2 regions of the Evansella sp. AB-rgal1 genome follow, and region 2 is predicted to be linked to the other one. Evidence: a T-box and tRNA genes for the amino acid it is inferred to sense, from the RefSeq annotation. Region 2 holds a T-box; the other holds one or more tRNA genes.
What was found. The T-box of region 2 lies ahead of trpS (tryptophan--tRNA ligase). A T-box ahead of a tRNA ligase gene usually reads a tRNA of that ligase, here a tRNA-Trp.

Region 1: it encodes a tRNA-Trp, which carries the amino acid that the T-box ahead of trpS (tryptophan--tRNA ligase) is inferred to sense. The anticodon was not compared.

What each region holds. Positions count from the first base shown of each region.
Region 1 is NZ_JBGUAU010000043.1:20,422-35,212, forward strand. It holds gene ACERII_RS23795 (ROK family transcriptional regulator) at 1-28, opposite strand, end outside; gene ACERII_RS23800 (FAD-dependent oxidoreductase) at 31-1,395, opposite strand; gene ACERII_RS23805 (hypothetical protein) at 1,401-2,096, opposite strand; gene ACERII_RS23810 (hypothetical protein) at 3,133-3,366, shown strand; gene ACERII_RS23815 (hypothetical protein) at 3,580-4,881, opposite strand; gene ACERII_RS23820 (hypothetical protein) at 4,868-5,632, opposite strand; gene ACERII_RS23825 (hypothetical protein) at 6,059-6,808, opposite strand; gene ACERII_RS23830 (RNA polymerase sigma factor) at 6,798-7,313, opposite strand; gene ACERII_RS23835 (class I SAM-dependent methyltransferase) at 7,477-7,899, shown strand; gene ACERII_RS23840 (retropepsin-like aspartic protease) at 8,345-8,731, opposite strand; gene ACERII_RS23845 (hypothetical protein) at 8,728-8,988, opposite strand; partial or broken gene ACERII_RS23850 (Rpn family recombination-promoting nuclease/putative transposase) at 9,246-10,058, opposite strand; gene ACERII_RS23855 (HIRAN domain-containing protein) at 10,471-11,085, shown strand; gene ACERII_RS23860 (hypothetical protein) at 11,180-11,407, opposite strand; tRNA gene ACERII_RS23865 (tRNA-Leu) at 13,194-13,278, opposite strand; tRNA gene ACERII_RS23870 (tRNA-Leu) at 13,331-13,419, opposite strand; tRNA gene ACERII_RS23875 (tRNA-Cys) at 13,453-13,526, opposite strand; tRNA gene ACERII_RS23880 (tRNA-Gly) at 13,534-13,608, opposite strand; tRNA gene ACERII_RS23885 (tRNA-Gln) at 13,614-13,688, opposite strand; tRNA gene ACERII_RS23890 (tRNA-His) at 13,695-13,770, opposite strand; tRNA gene ACERII_RS23895 (tRNA-Trp) at 13,805-13,878, opposite strand; tRNA gene ACERII_RS23900 (tRNA-Tyr) at 13,910-13,994, opposite strand; tRNA gene ACERII_RS23905 (tRNA-Thr) at 14,057-14,132, opposite strand; tRNA gene ACERII_RS23910 (tRNA-Phe) at 14,149-14,224, opposite strand; tRNA gene ACERII_RS23915 (tRNA-Asp) at 14,242-14,317, opposite strand; tRNA gene ACERII_RS23920 (tRNA-Met) at 14,362-14,438, opposite strand; tRNA gene ACERII_RS23925 (tRNA-Val) at 14,525-14,600, opposite strand; tRNA gene ACERII_RS23930 (tRNA-Glu) at 14,632-14,706, opposite strand; tRNA gene ACERII_RS23935 (tRNA-Ser) at 14,728-14,791, opposite strand, start outside.
Region 2 is NZ_JBGUAU010000001.1:130,809-145,599, forward strand. It holds gene ACERII_RS00705 (HD domain-containing protein) at 324-863, shown strand; gene ACERII_RS00710 (sodium:calcium antiporter) at 1,528-2,535, shown strand; gene ACERII_RS00715 (peroxiredoxin family protein) at 2,628-3,182, opposite strand; T-box leader at 3,655-3,908, shown strand; gene trpS (tryptophan--tRNA ligase) at 3,961-4,947, shown strand; gene ACERII_RS00725 (DUF3603 family protein) at 5,099-5,857, opposite strand; gene ACERII_RS00730 (YuzI family membrane protein) at 5,949-6,155, opposite strand; gene ACERII_RS00735 (DUF2268 domain-containing putative Zn-dependent protease) at 6,298-7,131, opposite strand; gene ACERII_RS00740 (Crp/Fnr family transcriptional regulator) at 7,249-7,968, shown strand; gene ACERII_RS00745 (response regulator transcription factor) at 7,981-8,604, opposite strand; gene ACERII_RS00750 (sensor histidine kinase) at 8,611-9,762, opposite strand; gene liaF (cell wall-active antibiotics response protein LiaF) at 9,755-10,576, opposite strand; gene ACERII_RS00760 (LCP family protein) at 11,216-12,193, shown strand; gene fabF (beta-ketoacyl-ACP synthase II) at 12,292-13,530, opposite strand; gene ACERII_RS00770 (beta-ketoacyl-ACP synthase III) at 13,591-14,523, opposite strand.

The DNA.
Region 1 (14,791 bases), on a different contig from region 2:
AGCTTTGGTCTCCTCCTTTTTTCAGCATCTTTAACTCCCCTCAATTTCATTTTCTGATAAATAGCATCCTTGCTTGCGAAGTGAATGCTGCAATTGTTTAATAGATATTTGACGGGGGAGCTTATCCTCTTTCACAGCCAATGCGGAAGCAGTCCCTGCAGCCTGACCTACAAGCATAGCAGTTGGAGTTACCCTTGCAGAAGCCAGTGCCTCATGTGTAGCAGATAAACATCTCCCAGCCACCAATAAGTTTTGAACACTTTTATTCAAAATAGATCGATACGGAATATCATAAATAGTTCCCGGTTTCATATGGACAACATTTAATTCATCACCGTCAGGAGAATGAATATCGATTGGATAGGAACCTAGTGCGATGACATCGTCGAACTTTTTTCCAGTTACCACATCTTCCCCTGTGAGAACATACTCCCCTATAACTCTTCTAGACTCTCTAACGCCAATTTGTGTACCACAGTTGATTAACAGTGCTTCTTCAAATCCAGGAACATTATTTTGAAGGAACTCCACAACCTCCATCACCTGTTTTCTCGCTATCACTTCTGCCTTACTTAACGCTTGACCATCTGTGGCATCATGACGAATAACCCTTGTCATATTCACGGATACTTCGCCTTCTGTTGGAAGCTCGAAAAGTAGCACCCTGTCCCGGTCAACGGTAAACTTGCCAGCTTCTTTCGCCTTTTTTACAAGACTGAAAAATCCAGAAACAGCTACCATCGGAACAGTCTCCCAGTTCTCAGCCAAAACAAAATCCTCTGGGTTCTTCCTCATGTATTCTCTTATCATTTCAGTATTAACGCGCCCCAAACGAAACATCATACTCATAGGTTGAGCCAGCCCATCCTTCGCTCTCCCTTTCTCAAAAGGTACACCTGCCATCGCCACAACATCACCGTCACCTGTACAATCAATAAACGTCTTAGCCCTTGCCTTAAAGTGACCAGATTTATTAAATAAGTGAAGCGCTTTCAAAGTTTTTTCTTCCAATTCCACTCCGGTAACTACGGTATGAAGTTGTAACTTTACTCCGCTTTCTTCTGCTAATTCTTGATAAATATATTTTAATTTTTCTACATCCACTGGAGTGATTGTTGGAACGAAACCAATCATATCTTTTACATGACCTGGTGTACCTCCAATTTCCTTTAATCTTTGGATGACTTCCTCCCCAATCCCTTTCGCAATTTGTTTTTCACCAGCATGAAAGGTTTGTAGTGGACCTACTAATGCATTCGTCGCCATTCCCCCAAGAAACCCATACTTTTCTACAAGGAGAGTTTTTACACCCATTCTAGCGGAAGCGATGGCAGCTGTAATCCCCGAAGGACCCCCACCAGCAACTACGACATCAAATTGTTCCTCTAGTGCCAATTACATCACATCCTTAATCGTTCGATTTCTTCCTTATATGCTTTTGTTGTTTCATAGATTTGATCTGCAGATTTCCCTGTCACTATTGCTCCAATCATCAATCCATGAACACCTATCTTATAGAGCGTTTTTAAATCTTTTCTTGCTATTTTTTTCTGTGTTGGAACAACGATAGGTTGATTTACTTGCGAAAGGAGATATTGATAATGAAGTATGTCCTTGATGGTTAGTGCTTTACCATAATCATCCGGATTCATTACAGAGGCTTCTAAGACTTGAATATTGGCAGTATGAAAAGAGTGTAGTTCGTAATTGGTATAATGGTTGGATAGGGCAATCATTTTTTCTAAAGAGTTTTCTTCTAGGAGCCAAGCTGGTGCTGTATGTGAATAGATAGATAAAAAATCAAAACCGAGTTCTTTAAGCCTTACTATTTCGTCTTGCTTTACTTTTTCTTGTGAATCTCCAGGAACAATACCTGTGATACCTGAAAAATAGTCGTTCAGTTCCTTAAAAAATTCTTCATTCTCTTTCAAATTACCAAACAAATTTCCGCTAGCGCGATGTTCCACATTCATATGAACCTTTATCACATCGGCACCTGCCTCAGAAGCTGCCTTCGCTAGTTCCATAGAATTTGCAGGGAGACTAACAAGTAAACTCATCTTGTTGTTACTCAATAAATCTTGTAACCTTTTCAAACTTCTCACCTCTCTATCTAAGACTTCGCAACAACATCATTCATTAATAAACTATCTTAATTTTCTGATTTGAAATAAGTTAACCATGTTCTACGTACTTGTTCAAGTTCTTTTCGTTAATAAGTAAAAAAATTACCAAAAAATCAAATTATTTACCAGAATTCCTGACTTCATCACATTAATTTATTTAAGCAAGACAATTGATTCTTATATAAAACTGCCAATGCTTGTCCTATTTAATTAATAAACTTTATTAATTTAAGTAAGAAAGTGGCAGTCCTAATCCCACCAATAAATTTAGAATATAAAGATTCTATTAGATGAGTATTTGAATGAAACTCCCTCTTCTAGCGCCAAAAGGTGACGGTTCTAATTAGCCGTTTTTACACCACCTTTGTCTCACTATTTCTAACTTTTATAATAATCCCTTTTGTTTGATTTTCAAAAGATATCTCTCCAGAAATTTGGTCATAAAAAAGAAAGCACATTAGATTATAAGTAGTTCCGTTTAGAGGGAGAAAACTAAAAATTATACAGCAAAACGAGACCTTTTCGCATAGTGAATTTGTCTCGTTTTTCAACCTAAAAAACATATTAAATATGCATCTATTTAACTCATGTTTACTACATTCATAGTCTGTTTGTTTTGGAAGGTTAATGGAAAATTTTATGGTATAATTAAATAATAGTAAAGACATTGATTGTGAAAAAATCCACTTAAACGATTGGGGATGTTTCTATAAGAGTATAATGGGAAAATGGAAAGAAATGTCCAAGTGGGGGAAAGTTTGTTCTATTTCAAGTTTGATATTTTTAATTGTAGGTATTACTTGGTTAATTTACGAATTATCATCAGATAATTTCATTTTCTTTAAGTCATATGGCAAAATCTATATCATTCTAGGGATTGTATTCCTTCTCTTTACGTTACAGGAGAACGAAAATAATAAGGCTAATTAAAGTAAAAAGGAATACTTTTCAACAAACGGGTTCGATAGTGAAAAATATCGTAATAATAGAAAAGGGGTACAAGTTAATGTTTAATAGAAAGGATGAAACTAAAGATAATACAATAGCTGAAATTTTACTGGCTGGTCAATCACTTTCATTCAAACTTAGCCACAGTGAAACAATTACACTAATGAAAAATTTAGAGGAAGTATCATACGATTTTAAGAGAATGGAAACTATAAAATTATTTCATACAGACGGCAGATTGAAGTCTGTTATTAATCCTTTACAAATATCGAGAATTTGGTTTTCTAATTAAAGCACCTTATTGAAGTAACGGGCGCTTCGTTGAAGATGAAATAATTACATTTAATCCTAAAGAACCGACTACTCCTGTGTAGTTGGTTCTTTTTACATGTAACTTTATTGGTTACTTAATTCCCACCTAATTCAACTCTATTTTAGATAGGCAAAATAGCAACTACTTTAGCATACAATTAGATTATGTGCTTCTTAATTAGATGCTGACATCTTACGTCAATCCCTTTTTCCTTAAATTCTTCACTAACTCTTCTAACGACGAATTACATGCTTTTAATTCCTTTTGATATTTAGATGGGTGCACGCCTGTTTGTAAGATTTGAGTGAGGCTTTCCCTATAGCTATCCTGATAATCTCGATTGTTAATGTCTACTCTCAATCGTTGTAATTCTAAATTTTTGTTTTCTAAATACTTCTTATCGTCTTGGTACTTTGCTTCAAAGCTTTCGATAAGTTCTATAGGCGCATTGGCAACGAACAGCTTTTCTTTTGTGCTCAGCCACTGTTGCTGACGTCTTTCTAGCTTTTTAGGAATTTCTACGAGAACGGTATCGATGAGCATTGTCAGATCTCTTCTAAATCTGTAGAGATTGTCACTGGCAGCAATTCTTTTAATCACGCCAGCTAGCTTACCTCCCTGCGCCATTCCTAAGAAAGCCCCTGCTCCTCCTATAACAATGACGCCTGCGGGGCCAAACAATACTCCTCCAGCTAAGGAACCTCCATATTGACCAACGTATCCACCTAAGGAACGAGAAGCAGTATCTGTGATGATATTCGTGACTGTATTTTTTATATCACTTTCCTTTTTCATCAAACCCTTCACATTAATCGCTGAGCTAACTAGGAGCGTGAGAAGGGGAATCTCAAAGTCTTGAAGCTCTTGACCTAATATTAATTGTTCCTTGGTTAAAGAGACAATTTCTTCATGATGAATGTTTTCAGCAATAAAGACATTTGGGTTTCCAGCAAAGGTCTCTCCTAGGTCTGCATTGACGTAAACTGGATATTCAGGGTATTTATTCAAGTGTTCGTAGACACCACTTGGATCACTGAGATTTTTCACTTGAAACTTTTCCCCATCAACAAGAATATCCCATCCTGGTTCATTAGATTCTTCTGGAAATTCCACCTCGTGCCCTTTAGCGGTTAACTCCATGGCTAACATTTTCTCTGCCACATACCCTTGGAGTTGTGAAATATCTCCGACAGAATCCACATCCATTCCTACACTAAACTCTGAAAAGGAAAAAATGGAGTCAATATTGTCAGAACGTGCAAAATCAACTGCCTCTATTACAGTAGGGTCAATCCGGATGTAATCATATAAAAAGTCCCCTATACTGAGCGTTGCAACTGTAAATGTCGTCGTTCGTTCACTATTATTCCCAAATAAAAAATGGGATAGCTTCTCTTCCTTTGATTTCGGTGGTTCAATCGGTTGATGTAAGGCATCCTTATATCTTTTTTCTTTCCATAATTTATAAAATTCATTGTTTTTAAAAAAATTCATTGGCTCTCTCTCTCTCTAGTGCTGGAGTATGAAAATCTAGAGTCGGTAATCCATAATATTTCTTTTCAAATGTACTCATGTTTTTTTCTACCTGAAGCCGTTTACTCATGACTTCTCTTAGAGAGGACAGGCTTTGATTAAGTTCGTCCGTCTCTTTATCTAGAAATTTCTTGATCTCTTCTACTTCGTCCTTCTTTGTATAAATCTCATTTTTAAAGCTATCACATAAATGTAAATTATTCTCTATCAGAATTTCTACAAGGCGATGGTATAATTTATCCATTTGTCTTTCCTTCTCTTGACGTATAATGAGATTTCCTGCATTCACTAAACCAGCCTTTACCTTCGACCATACCCCTTCACTAGCAATTTCTTTTCTAGCTAACACGTTTATTTCCGAACGTAATTTTTCAATTTCACTGTAGCACGAATGAAAATTCTGATTTTGAACGGTGTGTAACCGATTGTTATTCTTCAGTTCATCCTTCATTGTTCTCTTTAGACTATTGATTTCCGTTTCACAAGCCGAAATATTCCTGTTATGCATATCTATCAAACGTTTTTTCTCAGAAATGCTATTACTAACATCTCCCGCTTCTAACGTCTTCTGTTTATGCTCAAAACGATAATTCCTATACTCATCCATATCTTTCTGCCATGTCTGAATTATATACTCATAAGAGACAGGTCTATCCCCATCCATTGATAAATAGGCTAATAATAATTGCATTAACGTAAGGGGAAGCATCATTTTTGAAAGCTTGCTCTTTTGTTTTGCAAAGTAGAAACCAGAAAAGGTGATCGCCCCTATGACAAAGAGGGGTGCAGCAATCACAGCAATAACGGACGATAATGTCGTATAGGCTGCAAATGGTAATGTGAAGCAAGAGTAAAACCCTATTATATCAAGGGTTTAATCACCTTTTTTGTGTTTTCATAGACTCAACTAGATTGTAATAACTTGAAATAACTTCTCATTTTAAAGAAGATGTTATTCAAAATCCAGTTTTTATACCCTACATAGTATTTTGTAGTGACTTTTTCACTGGTCTCGAACCGTTCCCGTTTGTCCTAAAAAAGATGACCCCTGTTCAATACAGAGATCATCTTCTTAAAGCGGCATAGGCTTTTTTAAAATGTCCTTTACAAAGGGTACACTTTACGTTTATAGAGCCCTTTATATAGGTTGAGTTGAATTAATTACTTTTTTGAATAACTCATATTCTGATGAATCCATCAATTTCTCTAATGAATAATCATCGTCATGGACTTGGATATTAATATAGAATGGTTTATTATTAACTACTAAATATGAAGATATGAAAAAATAATCATCGTATTCAAAGCTAAATATGGGTGTAGTATTAACCTCATCAATTTCTGTATATACAAGTTCACCATTGTTTGATTCATGTTGTATCATTTTATCAAGAAACTCGTCAAAGTTATTACTCTGCTCAAAGTTCTCTAATAAAATATTTCTCTTTGTTGGTTCATCATCTATAATAGTGTAATTTAATTCTTCTGATACTTGTATAGATATTGTATTTTCCTGATTACTAAATACTAGTGTATTCGGTCCTTGGTCCAAATCCATTAAGCTCCAATTTTCAGGCAGGATTGTAAGGAATGTTTCTGATTCATTTATTATTTGATTTTGATTATTTGAGTCAATTGAACCATTATCAAGTATTTTAATTAACTGAGGGCTTACAAGCAAAAAACATATTATTACTGCCCCAACCAAAGACATATAATAACTAAGTGGCCAACTTTTTTTATGCATAAAGCCACTTGATTTTTGCTGGTCAATTTCTCTATTTAATTTATTTAGTATCCTATTCTGTTCATCTTCATTAATTATAAATTTGTTGTTAAGAGACCTTAGCTTTTTATCTAATTCTTTGACTTTATTTTTAGATTCCATGGTGATATCCCTCCTTTTCTAATTCTTTTTTTAATTGTTTCATTCCTCTTAGTAAATTAGTTTTAACCTTAGCTTCTGTGCAGCCAAGTATCTCTGATGTTTCCTTTATTGTGAACTCTTTAATCTTTCTTAAAATAATTACTTGCTGATACTTTCTTTTTAACTTAGCTAGAGCTAAATATAATTCTTTCTCACTTTCATTTAATGTAACTATCTGCTCAGTACCTTTAATATTGCTATGCACATCTGTTAAATCGAAGAAAAATGACATTGGCTTTCTTCTTCTTATATAGTCAATTGTCAAGTTTCGAGCTATTTTGTACAACCAACTTTTCACATTTTCATCTTTGAAAGAGTCGAATTTTTTATAAGCTTGTAAAAATGTATCATGCATCAAATCTTTCGCTTGTTCATTATCTCTAATCATAAGAAATATGAAATTGTATAAATCATTGTTATATTTAATGTACAATTCATTGATATTTTTCAGTTTCTCATTCCCCATTTTTTTCCTCCCAACTTCTAACTCTTTTACTTTTCCAACGAATGAAAAGTGAAAAAGTTACAAAATATTTTTATTTTCAAAAGGAGGATATCTGCATGAGTAGTAAAGATTATTTTGAAAGAGTAGCTGAAAATTGGGATAACATGCGACAGGATTTTTTTCTGTGGCTGTTCGTGATAAAGCATTTGAAATAGCAGGTATTGTTAGAGGCCAGGTGGCTGCCGATATTGGAGCTGGGACCGGCTTTGTAACAGAGGGGCTTATTTCTCATGGACTAAGGGTAATTGCAGTTGATGAATCTGAGGCCATGCTTTCACACATGAAAAATCGGTTTATTGGTTTTGATTCAATTGAGTACCAAATAGGAGAATCGAAGACTTTGCCTCTGGATGATGCTTCTGTAGATTATGTATTTGCCAACATGTATCTTCACCATGTAGAATCACCGGGGTTAGCTATAAAGGAAATGGCCCGAATATTAAAGTCCGGTGGAAAACTAGTACTAACTGATCTTGACGAACATCAATTTGATTTTTTAATAACCGATCATCACGACCGCTGGATGGGTTTTAACCTGAGCATATGAAAAAATGGTTGATAGATGCTGGTCTGACTAATGTTGCGATCGATTGTACCGGACAAAAATGCAGTACAGAATCACCTTGTAGTAGTGAAAAAGCTGCTATTAGTATTTTTGTGGCTTCAGGCAACAAGTCCTAACGTATCCAGGAATTTTTCATCATAAAAATACCTAGTTTTCCATTATGCGATAGCCAGTATATATCTACCTTGAGAGTAAATAAAATGAGTGCCTGCCCCCCAGTGCGATAAAGTATTAACGCACTGAGGGGCAGGTACTTTCATTGGAACTCTGGCTACAATGTTGACATGAATTTAGTATTATAAATTAGCCACTATCTCACGTTAGTGGCTATTAAGTAATGTTCTCTTCATAAAAATTCTAGGTTGCTGGGGGATCCGCGAAAATTGTTGCTATAACAAGGTTTTAATCAAGATAAACCTGCTTAACTTTAATAACTCTTCTGAACTATCATTCTATTAAAATCGATGATCAATTGATTAGAAACTAAGAAGTCGGTACCGATAATTCCATCAAAACCATGCACTTCTTTAACATCCCCCAGTTGAATAGTAAAGTTCCTTAAATGAAAATCATCTAAATAAAGACTTTTCACTTTTTGTTCAATACATATTTCTGTACCACCAATTCCATACATTTTTCTTGTAACTGCATTCTCCAAATCGAGTAAGAGACCAACTTCTTCACATAAGTCAGTATCTAAAATAGTCGAGGAACACCCAGTGTCCAACAATACATTTTTAAAAGCTTTTTTGTGGCCATTAAAACCGACATCTATTGAGATAATTGGTAAGTGATCGATCATTTGAATATTCATATTTTCCGTCTAACTCCTAGGTAGGGTTGCTCAATGACCTTAACATTTTCATTATTCGTGTGAAAAATATACAATTCTCGAGATCGGTCTTCGCCATGCAATTTTTTGTAAACTTTCCAGGCGGAATTCCCATTATCAAAATCATCTACAACAGACATTTCTTCAATAATTCTTTCATTATGTTCTGTTCTTGCTTTAAGCGATTCAACCAATACACAACGATTTGGAAATTGTTCACGTATTTGATCCCATTTCATTCATTGACCCTCCTTTGCATATATTTATAACTTACTTCTATTATAACAATTCGGCCACCTTTGAATAAATAAAGTTGAAATATATTTCTTGATTTTAAAGTTCGGTATAAACTAAGCCACTATTGAATTTCTACCGTATTAGCCATATTCTTGCACAGTAAAAGTCTTAAAATGAGTGCCTACCCCCAGTGCGCAATACTTTACTGCATCGGGTAGGCACCAACTTTCAATAATATAGCCACACTATTGATCACTTTTTATCTCACTTTCAAACGCTCCAATTCAGAGATTGATAATCCTGTTAGGTCCATAATTTCATCTTCATTTTTTCCTCTTTCCAACATGCGCTTGGCAACTTGGACAATACCTTTTTCAATTCCCTTCTCAATACCTTGTTTTATTCCTTTTTCAATACCTCTCCGTTCATAGGATGTCATATATTCCATAACTTCCTTTGCCTCCTTTTCTGGCAATGTCCTCACCCTCTCTATCAATTGACTTTCTTCCTCTTGCGTTAGTACCAAATAGGTCTCAAAGAAACCGGTCAATAGGGAGTCTCTCGCTCTGTCTAGCCCTAACTTTACCATTATCCTAAGGAATTCTTTTTTTATTTCGACTTTTTCATTATCATTATATCCCATTTTGCTTAACAAAGCCGCTGCAACAGGATTTTCTTGCCTAATATAGTCTCGCCAATTTTTCTTTTTCAGCTCAACTGCTAAGTAATTAAATTGTAGTATGTTTATGAAGGGAAATTGAATGGTAAAGGCATTAGGTTCTTCTCGTGGTGTATCATAACTGAAAACAGCGATGGGTAGTATATTGCGATGATGTTTTTGATAAATGCGACTGAATTAAGTAAACATTCGTCGATTAAAATCACTTTGATAGTTGGCTTGAGTTTCGACATGAGTAATGATAATACTTTCTTCCCCTTTAAATTTCGTTTGTACCAATAAATCAACTAGATGCTTGTCCCCCTCTATTACATCCGTAAAGAATTCCTGCGACAAAAAGTCTACCTTTTGAAAGTCAATCTGTTCAGAAGCTTCTGGAAAAAATAGCAACATGAACTATTCGAAAAACGTGGATATTAACTCTTTAAATAGGCGATCATAGTCTATCCGAGTTTCTCCCATATCTGTACTTCCTACCACTACAGAACGTTTGTTCTTGAATCCACTTACATTTTATCTCGTACAAACGTTCTCGTCAACTAAATTGAGTAGAAATAAAGCAGAGAAAATTACGGAGGATTGTTAGGAAATAGTAAATTTGGTGCCTTAAAATCGGTGCCTGACTCCCAGCCCAATAAAGTATTAACTCACTGGGGATCAGGTACTTTCATTTCTTAATTATATTTGTTAGGAAATTTACTAATAATATAGTAGTAATTTTCCTAATTGAACTCCATATTGAATTTCAATTGGTTAATTTTACTTATGGAATCTAAAATTTTCTATATAGGAGAGTGAAAACCATATGTTTAAAATGCTCTTAAATAAATTTGTGAAAAATAATAATACAAAAAGTTCTAATACAGGAGCAGTTCAGAACAAAGTATCTACTTCCGGAGTAACTGAAAAAATAACCCCCCCTAAGCTAAACATGTTTGAATTTAATGTAGCAGGGGTAACTGCAAAAAACGAGAATAAACAAGATATTCAAAAATTACTGAAACAACAAGGGAAGATTTATGCAAAAGAAAACCAAATTGATTTTTATGGTGGCTATAAAAATAAGGAGATTATTGAGGATAATATAGAGATATCTGAGTTCGAAGATTTAGTGTTTTACAAAGATGAATTATCATTTATACCAGAACCAACAAATGAGTATGATTCAAATGCCATCAAAATTTTTATCAAGTATAGTGAACTCCCTGTACATATAGGTTATGTACCAAATGATAAGAACGTGGAATTAAAAAATATCTTAGATAATGAAGATGTGAGGCGAATTGAAGCAAGATACGTTGGTGGAAAAATAAAATCGGTTGAGTATGACAGTGATGAGGATAAAGATATCATCGTTACTGAAGAAATAACGCTGGGTATAGAAATTAAAGTATTTTATAAACCAGCAAAGGAAGACTAACAAAATAAGTGCCTGACTGACCCCTATTGAGGAGCAGGCACTTGTCCTTATTTTCATTGTAGTATGAATGTCTGTACATACCAAATTGATACAATTAATATTCTTTGTAGTTAACTTCTAATTTAGAGAAGTCAATAACCATATTTGTCTCTATCATAAAATCAAGGCCAATAAATCCATCGAAAACATATATATCTTGTGTTATGCCCAATTGCAGAGGAAACTTATTTAATTGACCATCTACAAATAGATTGGTAACTAATTGTTGGTTGCATACTTCTCCCTTATCTCCAACTCCACGGCAAAAGGTGACGGTTCTCACTTGCCCTCATTAGCCATTTTTCTTAATTGCTGTAATACTTCTAAGGATGTTTCTATATCCATACTATTTGTAGGTTCATCCAATACAACATAACTTGGGTTATTCAATAGACTGATAGTAACAAGGGATAATTTCGTTTTAGCGTAAAGGTTAGTAGAAAGTGTCTAATTATCTAGCTGATTATGAAGAGGAGAATCAAGGTTTTTTTATCCAATCTATTGAAACTATGACTATATTTGCAGCTTTCCATATTAAAGAAAAAAGGAAGGCCATAAGCGAACTCGTTTCAGTAAGCTGAAACATCGAGGATTCAGAGGGAGTCTCGATTCCCTCTGAATGAAAGTTCCCGCCTAAGCTCTCGATTTGAGGTAGGGGCGTAACCATTAAGAGATTAAAGGTTTAACCGATAACCTACCGCGCCAAAGTACTCCGTCACCACTTGGAGTTGTTACCATGCCCCGGAATGAAAAACCTTGCATTCTTTAGATGTAAAAAATATGAAGGTAAATCTTCTGCTTCTTCCCTTACAAGTTGCAAATATGATCTATAAATTTTCTCTACAAGTTGACCCATCACATCACCAAAATCGTTATCAGCTGATCGTAAAGTTTCAGACAATTTGTTATAATAATGTCCCTACCAATACCAATAAGTACTCCTGAGATAATCGTTCCCCCAACAATCCAATGTTATACCTATTTCTAATTTCGCTTCCTAATCAGCTACATCCATAAAAAGTTCCTCCCCCCCGATACCGTGAAGTTGTACAGCACTGGAGGTCAGGAACTTAGTGTCCGTTTAATATTCCAGTCTTGTTATAGGATTATAGTTCATTATCTCATTACTTTAATTTATAAAAACTGGATCGTGATTTACCTTCTAACACGATAATTTCTTATTCCCTTAAACGTTGTAAAATTCGTTTACTACTTATAGATGAAAAGACCACATAATCTTTCTACATATGATCGAGTGATTGAATCATTTTCCCAGGGTATAGCATTTACTAAAGAATAAACAACCTAATATTTCATAATTAAAACCAATAAAGAAGTAGTCGTTACTACTTATCCTTATTGGCTAAGTTTTGTTTTTTTGCTCTTCTAAATACAATATTTCTTCTTATCGCTGTGTGCCAACTTATATACTTCATTATCCTCTCTTTTGGCACCTGCAATGACCTGTACAATCTCTATTGTACCTTTAATAATCCGGTATACAATGCGAATACCATGTTTCCTAAATTTAACTTTTCGACACCCCAGTAACTTTCTATCATTCTATTGATCATCTGGAATTTCACCAATGTTCATAGCTCGATACTCTGAGTACTCTTTTTCCCCCATATTTCGCCAAAACGTTTTCCGCATAGGAAGCAGAAGTAAACTGTTCCACGTTAAAATTCGGTTTATTCATAACAGTTCTAACTTTCTATTCATCTCCTTTCTAGTATATGTTCCTTTTAAGAGAAAAGCATACATAATTGACCGTAATATATACAGTTAAATCTTACGGATTATCTTTCGTATTTAATCTTATTTCATGAATTACAACCATCGGGTAAATAACCCTTCTACAATATACGCCTATTGTAGCAAGGGCTATTAGTCGTAACCTATATACCAGATTTTTTTGCAATTACAAATCATTTAAAAAATGTGTAAACTGGATTCAAAATCAAACGTATTCTATCGTTAACTCAATAAATACAAAAAGCTCGTAAACCCTTATATATCAAGGCTTACGAGCTAATAATCGATTATTAAACTTAATGCAATTATGTAGATGGTACCGGTGGTCGGGGTCGAACCGACACTCCAGAAGGAACACGATTTTGAGTCGTGCGCGTCTGCCAATTCCGCCACACCGGCCTAACTAGCGATATTATCTATTTTTAAACTTGTCCACTTTACATATCATAAATGGTGCCGAGGGCCGGACTTGAACCGGCACGATAGTCACCTACCGCAGGATTTTAAGTCCTGTGTGTCTGCCAATTCCACCACCCCGGCAAGGGTATAAAGGACTTTCAAAATATTCTATTATGGAGGCGGCACCCGGATTCGAACCGGGGGTAAAGGTTTTGCAGACCCGTGCCTTACCACTTGGCTATGCCGCCATCTGTCTGGAGCGGAAGACGAGATTCGAACTCGCGACCCCCACCTTGGCAAGGTGGTGTTCTACCACTGAACTACTTCCGCAAAAATGGCTGGGCTAGAAGGATTCGAACCTTCGCATGACGGAATCAAAATCCGTTGCCTTACCGCTTGGCTATAGCCCAACAAAATGGGGCGACTGATGGGAATCGAACCCACGAATGCCGGAACCACAATCCGGTGCGTTAACCACTTCGCCACAATCGCCATATATATTATTATTGTTCTTAATTGTTATAATTGGCAGGGGCAGTAGGAATCGAACCCACATCAAAGGTTTTGGAGACCTTCGTTTTACCATTAAACTATGCCCCTAATTAAAATGGTAATTGGCCTAAAATAAAAATGGTGGAGGGGGACGGATTCGAACCGCCGAACCCTGAGGGAGCGGATTTACAGTCCGCCGCGTTTAGCCACTTCGCTACCCCTCCATGAAGAGAACAATTATAATGTTACAAAAAGTTTAGAAATAAGTCAAGATAGTAATGAAAGCTGGTGCTGGCCAGAGGACTTGAACCCCCAACCTACTGATTACAAGTCAGTTGCTCTACCAATTGAGCTAGGCCAGCGAGGTGAAATTTAAAGTGGTGGCTCGGGACGGAATCGAACCGCCGACACATGGATTTTCAGTCCATTGCTCTACCGACTGAGCTACCGAGCCTTAATATAATTTTAAAATGGCGGTCCCGACGGGAATCGAACCCGCGATCTCCTGCGTGACAGGCAGGCATGTTAACCGCTACACCACGGGACCTTTTACATAAGTATATTTCATAGTTTAATAACCATGAATTTGTTTGGTTGCGGGGGGCGGATTTGAACCACCGACCTTCGGGTTATGAGCCCGACGAGCTACCAGACTGCTCCACCCCGCGACGTTATAAAAGTTGTTACTTTTTTACTCCACACTACGTAGCGTATGCAACGATACAATTTCATGTGAACAAAAAGTTAGAAAAAATGGTGGAGGATGACGGGCTCGAACCGCCGACCCCCTGCTTGTAAGGCAGGTGCTCTCCCAGCTGAGCTAATCCTCCAAATTACAGAAAGTGTTACGAATATATAGTTTGGTGACCCGTACGGGATTCGAACCCGTGTTACCGCCGTGAAAGGGCGGTGTCTTAACCGCTTGACCAACGGGCCCAACATTCTTGTAGTTAATAGTGGCGGAGAGCGAGGGATTTGAACCCTCGAGACGGTTTCAAACCGCCTACACGATTTCCAATCG
Region 2 (14,791 bases):
ACACCAATATGAATTTTAATTAAATTGCATATTATATTTATCTTCCTCCTTTAAATAAAGTATGTTCCATTATAATGCTTTCCCTGAATTTATCTTTTTTAAATGATATGATAAAACGTCATAATAAATGATGTGGAACCATAAGAAACAAGAAATTATTATAAGTCTGTACTTGAAATACCTTTTATGAAAAACACGAAAGTAATCAGGAACTTATCATTTATCCTATAAGTTTTCCACACAAAAAATATTGACTATACAATAAATCAATAGTATAATATTGAACAATATACATTTTTAAGATTTTAGGGGAGGAGATATAAATGGAACGCGTCACTCTGTTGGATATTTTTCATCACCCTATTGCGCAAAAGTACGTGAAACGATCTGGTCTTGCTCATGCTATTTCCACTGCTAAAATTGCCTATGAATATGCTGTAAATCGGAATGTAAACCCAGATTTAGCTGCAAAAGCTGCATTTTTACATGACATTGGACATTTCAGGTGGTACAAAAATGGTAGTTGGGATTACAGTCAATATCAAGAGAATGATATTCATGCCATAAAAGGAGCCGAAAGAGCACATAAACTATTAGTTCGATTAGGCGAGGATAGAGTAAACGCAAAAAAAATTGCATTAGCTATTTTGCTGCATACAGACTCCTATTTACCTGATGGAAATTTAAAGTTAGAACCCTTACAAGAAGTCGTTGCACTAGCTGATAAAGCTGATGAAGAACCAGGCGGATCTCATCATTATAAAGTAATCTCAGACGAAAATGCCATTAAGCAATTAAAAGAGTTAGATAGAAAGATAGATAAATTAAATATGATGCAGAGCAATGGTCAACCAGCCTCATAGATGGGTAATCTTTTATACCCCCTATGAGTTTTTTATTTATATTTATAGACAAAATTCTTCGTACTCACTACATATTATTACGCTGAAGTTCACACACAGACCTTCTTCAAGTGAAAATATACATAATGGCAAATAGCAAAAGCGCAAGGCGCCCACTCAGGACCGAAATGCAAATGTTCTGGACGGTAAAAAGCGCTTTTTACTTTTTAATCGGCCAGGTTATTTGACACGAGGTCCTGGCGCCTGGAACTAGACACCTTTCTAAGTTCATAAGAATTTTATAAATTCTTATCCCTCGAAAAAACATTACTTACGTAGGTGGTACTTATAGGAGGCTCGGTGCTCCCAACGGGAAAGGAAGTGGGCAGTAGTGATATTTCCAGGGTAGATCATTACAATAAATTGTAATTTTTTTACATTGCCAAATATATAATTAGATGATAGATTAGTATTAATAACAGAATAAACCTTTTCTAAAAAGGGGAGTAGCGACCAACGGTTAATGAATCGTCACTTCGGCGGGGAACAATTCGCTCGGTTCATTAAGCTTTGTGCAAATAACAAAGTACGCAAGACCTTTTTATGAAATGTTTTCTCAGGATAATTTGAGGTGCATTTCATAAAAAGGTCTATTTTTGTGTCTATAATAAAGGAGAAGATGACTATGATGTATTTTTTATTTATTTTCGCAGCAATAATTACTGTATTTTCTGCTATAAAACTATCTACCTATGCAGACGTATTAAGTGAACGAACCTCTTTAGGAGGTTTAATGGTTGGTACTTTACTACTTGCTGGTGCAACATCATTACCAGAAGTAACAACTAGTGCCACCGCTATTTTTGTAAATAACCCTGACATAGCCATAGGAAACGTTCTAGGAAGTAATTTGTTTAATCTACTAATTTTAGCTGTCGTCGATCTCCTGTACCGCAAAAAGAAAATGATGACACAAATTAATAAAGACCACTTATATACCGGTCTTCTTGGTATTGGGTTATCTGGTCTTGTATTTGTTACTATTTTACTTCCCTCTGGAATAACAATATTAGGAATAGGAATCGAATCCTATCTTTTGGTTATCTTTTATATTGCAGGGATGAAATTCATATCATCTCAAACAACAAGTGTGGAAGAAGTAACCGCAGCTACTGCTGAGATAGAAGACATAAAAGAAATGCATCATACCGGAGCAATTTCATTGCGAAGAGCAAAATTTGGGTTTGGTATCGCTGCGTTCATAATCTTTATCTCCGGTTCCTTATTAACCATTTCTGGTGATGCTATAGCAGCTTCCACAGGAATAAGCTCTAGTTTTATCGGCAGTTTCCTAATAGCTGGCGCAACTTCTCTTCCTGAGTTAGTTACCGTCATTGTTGCTATTCAGCTTCGAAATTTTAATCTTGCAGTTGGAAATATTCTAGGTAGTAATATTTTTAATATGATGATTATCGTGTTAGTAGACATTCTATATAGAAACGGAAGTATTCTTTCTGCTACAAACCCAGTATCAGCAGTAACAGCAGGAGCTGTTCTTGTTTTATATATTATCGTTCTTGTTGGTATCATCGTTTGGCAAATGAAAGTTAGCTCTAAGCAGGGGTATACAATCCCTTCTGCACTACTAGTAGTAGTATATTTTTTATCAAGCTATTTCATTTTTACTCTATAATACAAAGGCCTTCGCAATACAATTGCGAAGGTCTCTCATATTACTAATCGACTGTATGTAGAGTTTGTTTAGTTAAAAGATACAATTACTTATTACTTAAAGAAGTTATCATTTACAATATCTTCCACTGACACTAGGTTATGAAATCTTTTTTCAATAACACCTGCTTCATTTATCAACAGACCTGTAGGAATACCAAAAACATGGTATAAGTCTTGAACATGTCCTGCACCATCCAATAGAACATTAGCATTTTCTAACATAATGTATTTTACATATTCCCCTACATCTGATTTCTTCCTCTCTTCTTTCGATAGGTTTACAGCAATTATATTAATATTATCAATAAAACCTTCTTTTTGTGCAATCTCTAGTTGCTCCCATTGTTCGGAGCAGACCTGGCACCAAGTTGTAAAAAAGAACATGAATACTTTTTCACCATCAAAATCATCTAGTGATACTTCTTCTCCTTCCGTTGATTGTAGAGAAAATGAAATAGCCTTTTCACCTTGCTCCACTCCCTCAGAAACCTCTGTCATCGCTCGTTGTGAAATGGCAAACTCATGATTTGACTTTATATAAAAGGCTCCTGCGATAAATAAGATAAAACAAAGTAAGCCTGCTTGTAATCTATGTCTACTTACCATGATGAACACCCCCTTCTACAACATCGTATGTACAAGTTAGGCAATCCATGACGACAATGTTTACTTATGACCCTCTTATTTTTTTTGTGCTGTTTAACATTGCTTTTGATTTTTAATTTTAATAATAGAGTTAATTTTCAATCCTCCATGAAAGTGAAAATTGCACCATGTAGAATGAAAATACGTAATTAGAAATTTTAGTAACATCAACTATATATGGAATGATCTTAAGCCAGCGAGACTAGTGGGACGCAGAGCAGGGGCAAGACCCCGCAGAGCGCTTGCGCTTGAGGAAGGATCGGCAACTTCCCACAGGAACGCGAGCAGGCGCTTGAGCGAATGGAATACAAACCATCAAAGTTAGTATTACTAGATAGTCTGATATTCGGATTTTCAGGCTAGACATAAAAATATAATAAATACATTTGCATCCACGGAATAAACATCGTATAATAAGAGTCAAATTTATACATTCATGGCGATGATAAAGAAGAGTACTTTTCCACAAGCATTTTCAGAGAGTCTGCGTACGCTGGGAGCAGATATTGCATGGATTAGGAATGGGCTTTTGAGCCATCAAGCTGAACCGTATTACTTAGTAGGCTTCGACGTATTTCAAACGTTACATTGAAACCCCTTCCCATTCAATACTATATGGCGAGGGAATTGAGTGATTTCATTTTATTGAAATAACCAGGGTGGTAACACGGTCCATTCGTCCCTATTTAAGGGTACGAGTGGGCTTTTTTATATTCTATGAAGGGTAGGAAAAAAAAAAATGAAAACAATTTTTTCAGGAATTCAACCGAGCGGTACATTAACATTAGGTAATTATCTAGGAGCTATGAAACACTTTGTTGAACTTCAAGAAGATAATCATTGCTATTTCTGTATTGTTGATCAACATGCAATTACGGTTCCGCAAGAAAAACAAAAGCTACGAGATAATATTCGAAGCTTAGCAGCTCTTTATTTGGCAGTGGGAATCGATCCTAATAAATCGACATTGTTCATCCAATCAGAAGTGCCAGCACACGCTCAGTTAGGTTGGATCATGCAATGTGTTAGTTATATTGGAGAATTAGAGCGAATGACACAGTTTAAAGATAAATCTGAAGGAAAAGATGCAGTTTCCTCTGCCCTTTTGACCTATCCTCCATTAATGGCAGCTGATATTTTATTATATAAAACTGATATCGTACCTGTTGGTGAGGATCAAAAACAGCATTTAGAATTAACGAGGGATTTAGCCGAACGTTTTAATAAAAAATACAATGATATTTTTACCATCCCAGAAGTTCGTATTCCAAAAGTAGGAGCTCGTATTATGTCTCTTACGGAACCTACGAAAAAAATGAGTAAATCGAACCCTAATCCAAAAAGCTATATCTCCATGCTCGATGATGAAAAACAACTAGTTAAAAAAATAAAGAGTGCAGTTACTGATTCAGATAATGAAGTTCGATATGATAAAGAAAACAAACCTGGGGTATCCAACCTTTTAACGATTCACTCACTATGTACAGGAGAGTCTATTGAAGAACTTGTGGAAAAATATGCAGGAAAAGGGTATGGAGATTTTAAAGCTGGTGTGGCAGAGGCTGTTGTTTCTACTCTTAAACCAATTCAAGAACGATATCACCAACTCATTTCTTCAGAAGAATTAGATGAAATTTTAGATCTTGGTGCTGAAAAAGCAAATAAAGCTGCAACAAAAATGTTGCGCAAAGCTGAAAAAGCATTAGGCTTAGGAAGAAAGAGATAATTTCTCTATGTACTAACAAGTTGGGGAACTATAGTTTCCCAACTTGTTGGATATATATATCAAGACAGGAAAAAACTTATACACCCTCTAGGTAGTAATAGAAGATGCATAAGTTAGGCTAACTTTGTAATTTATTTATGTAAGTTGTTACCTATCTTACATTTTTCTTTTCTGCTTCACCATGATGTAACTCCCACAACTTTTCAAAGAAAGGTTGTCCTTTTATCATCGTAAAGCAATAATCTTCATGTTTTTTAGTCCATCCAAATTTAATTTCATTAAATAGACTTACCCAGGCTTCTTCACTGTCCATTGCTTGAATTTGCGCATACTTATCTGGCGCCCATTCTGTGTACCAATAGCGAATTTCTGCCACATCAGCATCATGATGTAGTTGGTCCATAGCCATAAACAATAACTGCTTTAACTGACGCTCTTTTCGAATCAATCCATTCATTAGTGATGGCTCAGGAGATAATATATGGTACTGCTTTTCACAATCTAAATAATCCATATAATATTCTCTTATATGCTCTGATTCAACAAGGTTTAGCAATTGTTCTTCCTGACGTGGTACTAACCTACTTTTTCTAACAGGTGTATGATATCCAATAGTATCTACTACTAAGGATCTCCTTCCGTCCGTTGCTAAAAAACAATATTCTAGTTCAATGCGCTGACTTTTACGACGGACAAAACTCTGTCGATAAACATCAGCTAACAACTCTTCAGGTAACTCTTGCAACGTATTTTCAATATAATCAAACAAATTTTCTCTCATTTTAATAACAGCTACCTGATCTAATAGTTCAATTCGATCTTCTTTTCTCCATTCATAAAACTCACAAACGTTGTATCCGTTTTCTTCACCTTCAAACCAATTTACCCATACATCCCGCATATGGAGCATTGATAAAAACCCCCTTACACGATTGATTTTCTTATGTACAGTATGGGCAGGTGAAAACTAGTTTATTCCAGTCTTTTGCATTCTTTTTCCATTATTTCTTATGAAAGGGTAAATATATCATTCCCCACACTAAAAACAGACCTGTCAAAAATATATAAAACTCAAGTCTACCAAGCAAAAATAATCCATATTCTTTTATCGTAAAACCAACAGTAAGAAGGTTTAAATAGGCGACGATACTCACTCCACCAACAACAGCAAGTCCAAAACCAATAAACAATAAAATAAACCTTGTCACGACTATTTTTCCCCCTTCCTCCTCTCGATTGAAAAAGAAACATCGACAACATAAATGAAAGAGCAAATTGGAAGTAAAATCCCGTTTTTTTTTATACTATGAAAGGTAGATAAGAAAAAAGAACAAATTCTATTACTTTGTTCTAGTTTTTCTTACCATCTATTTGTTCATAAAACTTTGAATTAAGGTAAATATCCTTTGCTGGTATTTTTAATAACTCAATCGTTGTTTTGTTTGGAAACTTTTCCATATAGGAAGAAACAATTTCATACCCAGTTGCATACCCAAGCCATTTCGGGAATCCCTGAATACCACCAAACAGATATGGGAGATGATTTTTTCTACCTCTTACATCCATTCTTTCCTTCAATGTTCTTTTCCACCATGTTAAAATAAAATCTTTTTTATAGATTGTCATCCATGGTGTCACATATCTTTCACCTAGATTTCTTTTTACTTCCCATTCCGCCAACCCTTCCATCAACATAGATTCTAGTAAAGTAACACTCTTTTCATCGTTTTTTTGATAATATAGTCTACATGCATGATGATATTCATGTAAAAGTAGCGCCTTTCGGTTGGACAAACTTACATCTTCATGAAAAAATAATAAGATAAAATCAGGAAAAGAAATTCCGTTTTTCCCCTTTAACACTTTTTCTAGATTCTCATTATGAGAGTTAATGGGAAATATAAATACATCCACATCAGGACCTTGAAAATCTGTTTTTATTTTTTCGTAAAATGATACTAGTCCTTTACTCGGATAATTCTTTTGCCATGAATCCCATTCATCCTTTGTAGATGTGATTATTGGAAGCATTCCTTGTTGATATAAAAAAGGCAACCATTCCTCTTTTTCCCACTTAGGATAATGACTCATCAACCTTTGAAAAGGAGGGATCTTTTTTAACCCTCTATTAGACACGCCTTCAAACAAATGCTTTAACCATACTCTCGTTTGGATGATAGGCATATAAAGACAGACTCCTTTCCTTTTTTATTAAAAGTGATTTTCATCACATTTATGTTTCTATTTCTATGCTATGCTCGTAGTATATGTTTGCTCCAATAATAGGTGAGGAGGCTAAATATGAAGAATCTAGAGTCCTCAAATGAAAATTCCTCATTCCTTAACCAGTTAACGAAAGAAGACCAACATATTCTATTACTTCATGGAACTAAAATTACGGTTAGAGAAGGATCCATTCTTTTTTTTGAGGGAGAAGAAGCGAAATACATTTATCTCCTTCGTCAAGGTCAGGTGCGTTTAAGTAAGATGACAATCGAAAATAAAAAGTTTTATCTTCACCTAAAACAAAAAGATGATATTGTAGGGGAATTTAGTTTGTTTAACGAGATGAGTTTAAGTATGACTGCAGAAGTAATTACGGAAGCAACTCTCATTCGTTTTGATCGAAAAAACCTAGAAGCATTGTTCACTCAAAATGGGGATATTGCGGTCGCATTCATTAAACTTTTTGCAAAAAATACACAATCAACTCAAGCCAAGTTCTCCGATTTACTGTTGTATGGAAAAACAGGAGCTTACTATTCTATGCTCATTCGCTTCGCTAATTCATATGGTACACCTCATCCTAAAGGGGTTCGAATTTCAATAAAGTTAACGAACCAAGACCTAGCCTATTTTATCGGCACTAGTAGAGAGACAATCAATCGAATGTTTAATGACTTAAAGAAAGAAAATATTGTGGAAATAGATAAAGGGAATATCGTAATTAAAAATATCGAATACTTAAGAAAGCATCTCCAATGTGGGAAATGCCCTCTCCAAATATGTACTATTTCTTAAACCATTTACATGTTATGTTAAATGGTTTTTATTTGCGTAAATAGCTGCTTGTGTACGATCATCTAATTCTAATTTAGCTAAAATATGACTAACATGTGTTTTTACTGTTTTAATTCCAATAAATAGTGTTTCACTAATTTCTTTGTTTGATTTCCCATTTCCTATAAGAGCCAACACCTCTTTTTCCCGATTGGTAAGCTCGTGATGCTTTGGTTTCGTATGCATATGCTGAAACATCTTTTGCGTCACTTGTCCTTGGAAAGTAGGCATTCCATTTTTCGCTTTCCTAATAGCGTCTACGATTTCATCTGCACTAGAGGTTTTTAATAAGTAGCTAAATGCTCCTGCTTCCATTACAGGAAAAAGCATTTCATCATCGAGATAACTAGTTAAAACAATAATCTTTATTTCATCGCTAGCAATATTTTTTGTTGCTTCAATTCCATTCATTCCGTCCATAAGTAAATCCATTAGAATGACATCTGGTTTAAGCTCTTTTGCCTTCTTAACCGCTTCTAAACCATTAGATGCTTCCCCAACGATTTCAATATCATCCTCTATACTCAAGAACGTTACTAGGCCCATTCGGACCATGTCATGATCATCTACTATTAGTAATCTAATTGATTCACTCATAATAGATCACTCTCCTTCTCTGTCTTTATCACGTACAATTGGAATTCGAAATTCTAGTTTTGTTCCTTTATTTGGATAGGAGATGATGGAAAAATGTCCTCCAATTTCAACAATTCTTTCTTTCATTGAATGAAGTCCGTAGCTGACATTTTGCTTAGTAGCCATTTTCTCCATATCAAATCCAACTCCATCATCCTCTAAAATAAGGTGCAAACGATCTTTTGAATACCTAGATTCTATCTGAACCTTGTTAGGGTTCCCATGCCTTAACGCATTTGAAATCCCTTCTTGAATTACACGAAATAATTGTTCTTCTACTCCTGGTGGTAAGTTGGGAAGGTCTGAAAGCTCACAAAGAAAATGTAAATGAGGATGCTTCCTTTTTAACTCGTCAAATATTGTACTTATCGCTTGCTTCAATCCTTTTCCTTCTAATGTAACAGGACGTAGATGCATAATAAGCGCTCGTAATTCTTGTTGAGCATGATGAACCATTTTTTCTGTTTGTTTGAAAACAAGCTTTGCCTTCTCTGGCTTCGAATCTAATAATTTTGGCATAGCACCAAGTGACATAGACACCGCAAATAACTCCTGACTCACGGCATCGTGCAAATCCCTTGCTAGTTTTCTTCGCTCTTCTAAACTCGCAGCACGCTCCGCCTCAGAAATTAATTGAACATTTTCATCTAACACTCTACGCATAGAAACAATTTGTTGCTCCACATCTTTCGTTATATCATTAAATTCATCAGCTAATTTTCTTAACTCATCGTCTCGATTCATTTCTATTGGTTTCCTACTAGCGCCTCTTTGAAATTGCTTTAGTTGGTGAATTATATGTGTAAAACTACGTTTAAGCGATGTTCCATAAGCATAGGTCAATATCCAAGCAGTTCCCAAGAAAACGATAAAAAAAATAGTTAGTAAACTTAGGAATGGAGTTGGATTAGTAAAAATAGTTCCTAAAGGTACTTCTCTATTAAAGAAAAATATGTCAGGAACAAGAGTTTGAAAAATAAGAAGAAAGAGAATTGTTACAAGTAAAGCTGAAATAGAAACTTTTACTTGTAATCTTAATAAATCCCATAGTATTCCCTTTAACCCTTTCTTCCGTTTTCTTTCAACTTCCAATCTCTTACCAATTAGCTTCTTAATCAACGGTCAATACCTCCACATCACCAATGTTTAGATTTACATGAAGGATGACCTTTTTCTCTGCATCATGAAAGTTTGAACTTGTATAACTCGCATTTTTGCCTGTACCTGAATATTGATCATCGAATAATTTTACTTCACCTAGTTTTACATTAACAATAGCTTGTATCGGCATATCCCGTGGAACTAATATTTCTACATCGCCAATCCAACCACGAATGTCTAGATAGTTTTCACCTTCTTTTAATATCGCCTTCGTTAAATCTATATCTATGTCTCCTATCGAAAGTGATATATCTGCCCCATCTAATTCAAACGGTTGTTTTCCTAATGAAATTTCACCAAGAAACGTATTATGCTTTACTCGATTCTCTTTATTTTTTTTATAACTGTTTTTAGACTTTTTTCCTTCCTCTTTTCTCCCCTCCTTCTTTTCCCTGTCAAAATCAACGACAATATCCACGTTCCGATCAAAGATAATTTTAAACCCAATGTAAACGACCAAAAGTGGCCATGTCCAACTCCAAAGATCAGAAATACTAAATATAAACCATCCTGCATTATTACCTAAAATAATTGTACCCATTGCAAGAATTAATGCACCCCAAAATGCTTTTCCTACATGAAACTTACTTCTACGAAGTCCATGAAAAAAGTAAATAAGACCCTCAAAGAATACTTTTATTCCTATTAAAATAATTAGAATTGGCCAAAATGTAGAGAAAATACTCGCTGCATCAGTATCGATAACACCAGTATTTGAAAGTAAAAAAATTACTCCTGTTGCTAAAATTAGTATTCCGATAAAATTTTTCATTGATAAACTACTCCTTTTCTTGTAAAAGAAGGATTAATCCCTCCCTTACATTTTAGCCTTTCGTTTTCTATTCGCCAATTAGTTTTTCATATGATTGTACTTTAATCATACATTTCTCCACACTTTACATAAACAGACGGCAGACTGTTGCTTTCTAAGTCTTAAGGCTGATTTTCTAATAAAGACTTTCTTCATAGGATAAAATCCCCTACATACATAAGCAAGAAGAGTGAAGCGAATTAAATATATAAGCTAATAAGAAAGGTGCGCATACCTTATTTTAATAGGGAAGATCAAATATCCCCCATGGTGTATGAAAATACGTTATTAGTTGCATTAGTAACATCAACTGTATATGGAATGAACGTAAGCCCCGAGACTCCAGTGGGAAGTAGAGCTGGGGCGAGACCCCGCAGAGCGCTTGCGATCGAGGAGGTTTGCCAGATCCCCACAGGACAGCGAGTGGGCTGAAGTGAATGGAATATCATCCAACAAAATTAGTATCACTAGATAATCTGATACCCGTATTTTCAGGGTAGACTTATTAAAAATCGACTAAACTTACTACTAAGCATTAGTTGTCTGTTAAATTATTAATCTATATCTGATATAATCACTAGTATTAGAGGTGACTGGCTTATGAAAAAAACAACTATAACATTAAAAATGAAAGTACTAATCCTGATATTACTATTATTTATTCTCGGCGGCGTTGGAACAGCCGCTTGGATCCAAAATGATTATCAAAAAGCAAGAAATGAATCAATACGCCAGATTGAAGAGAGTGGAAAAACTGTCTCTGATAGAGAAAGCATTGAATTTAATGCCCCATCTTCTTCCGAGGAAGTTTCCGATTTTATTAACGTTTTACTAGTGGGATTAGATGATGACGATCAAGTAGCAAGAACAGATACCATTATGATCGCACAATATCGACCTAAAGACGGGGAAGCAAAACTCGTATCATTAATGAGAGATATGTATGTTTCCATCCCTGGCTACAGAGACAACAAACTTAACTCTGCCTTCGCTTATGGAGGATTAGAGCTTTTGAGACAGACAATTAAAGAAAATTTTGGTATTAACCTACATTATTATGCTCAAGTAAATTTCGATGGATTTGAGAGAATTGTTGATACAGTGGCACCTGATGGGATAGAAGTAGATATACCACGAAGAATGTACTATCGAGATGGTCCTCTCGTTATTGATTTTCAACCAGGAATTCAAACACTAGATGGAGATGCTGCTTTAAAGTATGTACGTTTTCGAAGTGATTATCAGAATGATTTTGGGAGGGTTGCTCGCCAGCAAGAAGTGCTTAATATATTGAAAAACGAGTTATTAAGTGTCTCTGGAGTAACTCGAATTCCACAACTACTAGGTTCCATCGAACCATATTTTCATACAAATGTGGAAACATCAAAAATGCTTTCCTACGCTAGAGACTTATTCTTAAATCCGGTAGATAAAATAGATATGCTAACTATTCCTTTACAAGGTGAATATTATGATCAAACGTATGATCATGCAGGTGCTGTACTAGAATTACATTGGGATACTAATCTAAAAACTTTACATGAATTTCTGAAAATGGACGAAGAACTTATTGAATAATAAAAATATAGGGTGTGTCTAGATCATTATCGTGACCATAGACACACCCTCTTTTTTTGAAGGACTCCTATTTTGTAAACAATAGGCAATTTAAGTTATTATTGATATTTCTTAAAAACTAATGCCACGTTATGACCACCGAAACCTAAAGATGTACTCATAACAGCATTTACTTCTTGATGACGCGCTTTATTCGGTACGTAATCCAAGTCACATTCAGGATCTGGTGTCTCATAATTCATAGTCGGAGGTATAACCCCTTCTTGAATCGCCTTAACAGAAAAAATTGCTTCTACTGCACCAGCTGCTCCTAGTAAATGACCTGTCATTGATTTAGTAGAGCTCATAGCTAATTTGTATGCATGCTCTCCAAAAACTGCTTTAGCAGCCGCTGTTTCATATTTATCATTATATTCTGTGCTTGTACCATGTGCATTAATATACTGAATGTCCTCAGGGTTCATATTTGCATCCTTAAGTGCTTCTTTCATTGCTCTAGTAGCACCTTCTCCTTCAGGTGCTGGTGCTGTAATATGGTATGCATCACCTGTTGCTCCATACCCACAAATTTCTGCATATATATGAGCACCGCGTGCTTGAGCTGATTCCAGTGATTCTAGTATTAAGATACCTGCCCCTTCTCCCATAACAAAACCGTCTCGATTTTTATCAAAAGGTCGGCTTGCTGTTTTAGGATCGTGATTTGTAGACATTGCTTTCGCTGAACTGAATCCTGCTAAAGCCATCTCTGTTATAGGAGCTTCGGCGCCGCCAGTCACCATGACATCTGCGTCACCACGTTGGATAACCTTAAACGCATCACCAATAGAATTTGCCCCTGATGCACAAGCTGTAACAGTACAAGAGTTTACCCCTCTTGCCCCTAATGTGATCGATACTTGTCCTGTAGCCATATCTGGGATCATCATTGGTACGAAAAATGGGCTTACTCGTTTATGCCCGCGCTTTTCAAAATTACGGAATTGTTGCGTGAATGTTTCCATTCCTCCAATTCCAGAACCAATCCATACACCTACTCGATGGGAATTTTCATCGTCAATAGTTAAGTTAGCATCTTTAACTGCCATTAGTGCACTGGCAACTGCAAATTGAGTGAACCGATCCATTTTTCTTGCATCTCTCGGGTCCATAAATTTACTTGGATCAAATTCCTTTGCTTCTGCTGCAACAGTAGTTGGAAACTGAGCTTCTTCATATTTAGATAATGTATCTATTCCTGATTCACCATTTATAAGACGCTCCCATGTTTTGTTTGCATCATTAGCAAGAGGCGTTACCGCACCTATACCTGTTACTACTACTCTACGTTTTTCCATGTTAAACGATCTCCTTTCAAATCTATATACGGTAAAAAAAATAAGTTAGTTTGCTACTATTTAGCGACCCCATCGTAATGTAACTGCACCCCATACGAGACCCGCTCCGAACCCAACTAAAACTAATAAATCTCCGTCCTTAATTTTACCGTGCTCTATCTCATACATTAAAGATAATGGAATAGAGGCAGATGAAGTATTTCCATAATAATCAACAGTTCTAGACATTTTTTCTGTTGGAAGATCTAGTCTTTCACGAGCCGATTCCATGATACGTATATTTGCTTGGTGTGGAATAAGGAAATCCACATCTTCTTTCGTTAAGCCTGCTTTTTCCACGACATTCATGGACGACTCTCCCATTTGTCTAACAGCGAACTTGAAGACTTCTCGGCCATTCATATGAAGAAATTCTTTCTGTTGAATGTGTTCGCCACCTCTGCCGTCTGCTCCGAGTTCAAAGGATAATATTCCACGGTCATCGGAAACCTGCCCCATAACGATAGCCCCGGCACCATCCCCAAAGAGTACAGCTGTATTTCTATCTTGCCAATCTACTATTTTTGATAATTTTTCTGCGCCTATAATAAGAATATTTTTATAGGCACCTGTTTCTATGAATTGCTTCGCGGTTACCATTCCATATATAAAACCCGCACAAGCTGCGCTTAAATCCATTGCTGCAGCTTTATGAGCACCCAATTGATGCTGAAGCATTGATGAGACAGAAGGAAATGCCTGATCTGGTGTAACCGTAGCTACAAGAATAAGATCTAAATCTTCCCCAGTTAAATTAGCGTCTTCCAATGCCTTTACAGCAGCTTCATAAGACATATGAGAGGTATTTATATGATCAGGAGCGATTCTTCGCTCTCTAATTCCTGTCCTTGTGCGAATCCACTCATCATTTGTATCTAGCTTTTTTTCTAAGTCAGCATTTGTTACAATGTTATCAGGTACGAATTTACCTATCCCAATAATCCCTGCGTTCATACCGTTTTCCTCCTTGTTTTCCCCATAAATCTGTTCATCATTATACTTAATATTATGACCTAGTACTAAAGAAAATGCAATGTTAAGTTTTTTTGTTTGAGTAGGGTTCCCCCCAATTTATAATGGATTATATTACACCAAGTTCTACCTCTGAAAAAACGTGTGTTAGTGCTAGTCAAACTTATCTAGTATTACTAACTTAGTTGGGAATTACTCCATCGCTTCAGTCCACTCCTTTTCACCCAAGGGGACATGTTCGACATCCGTT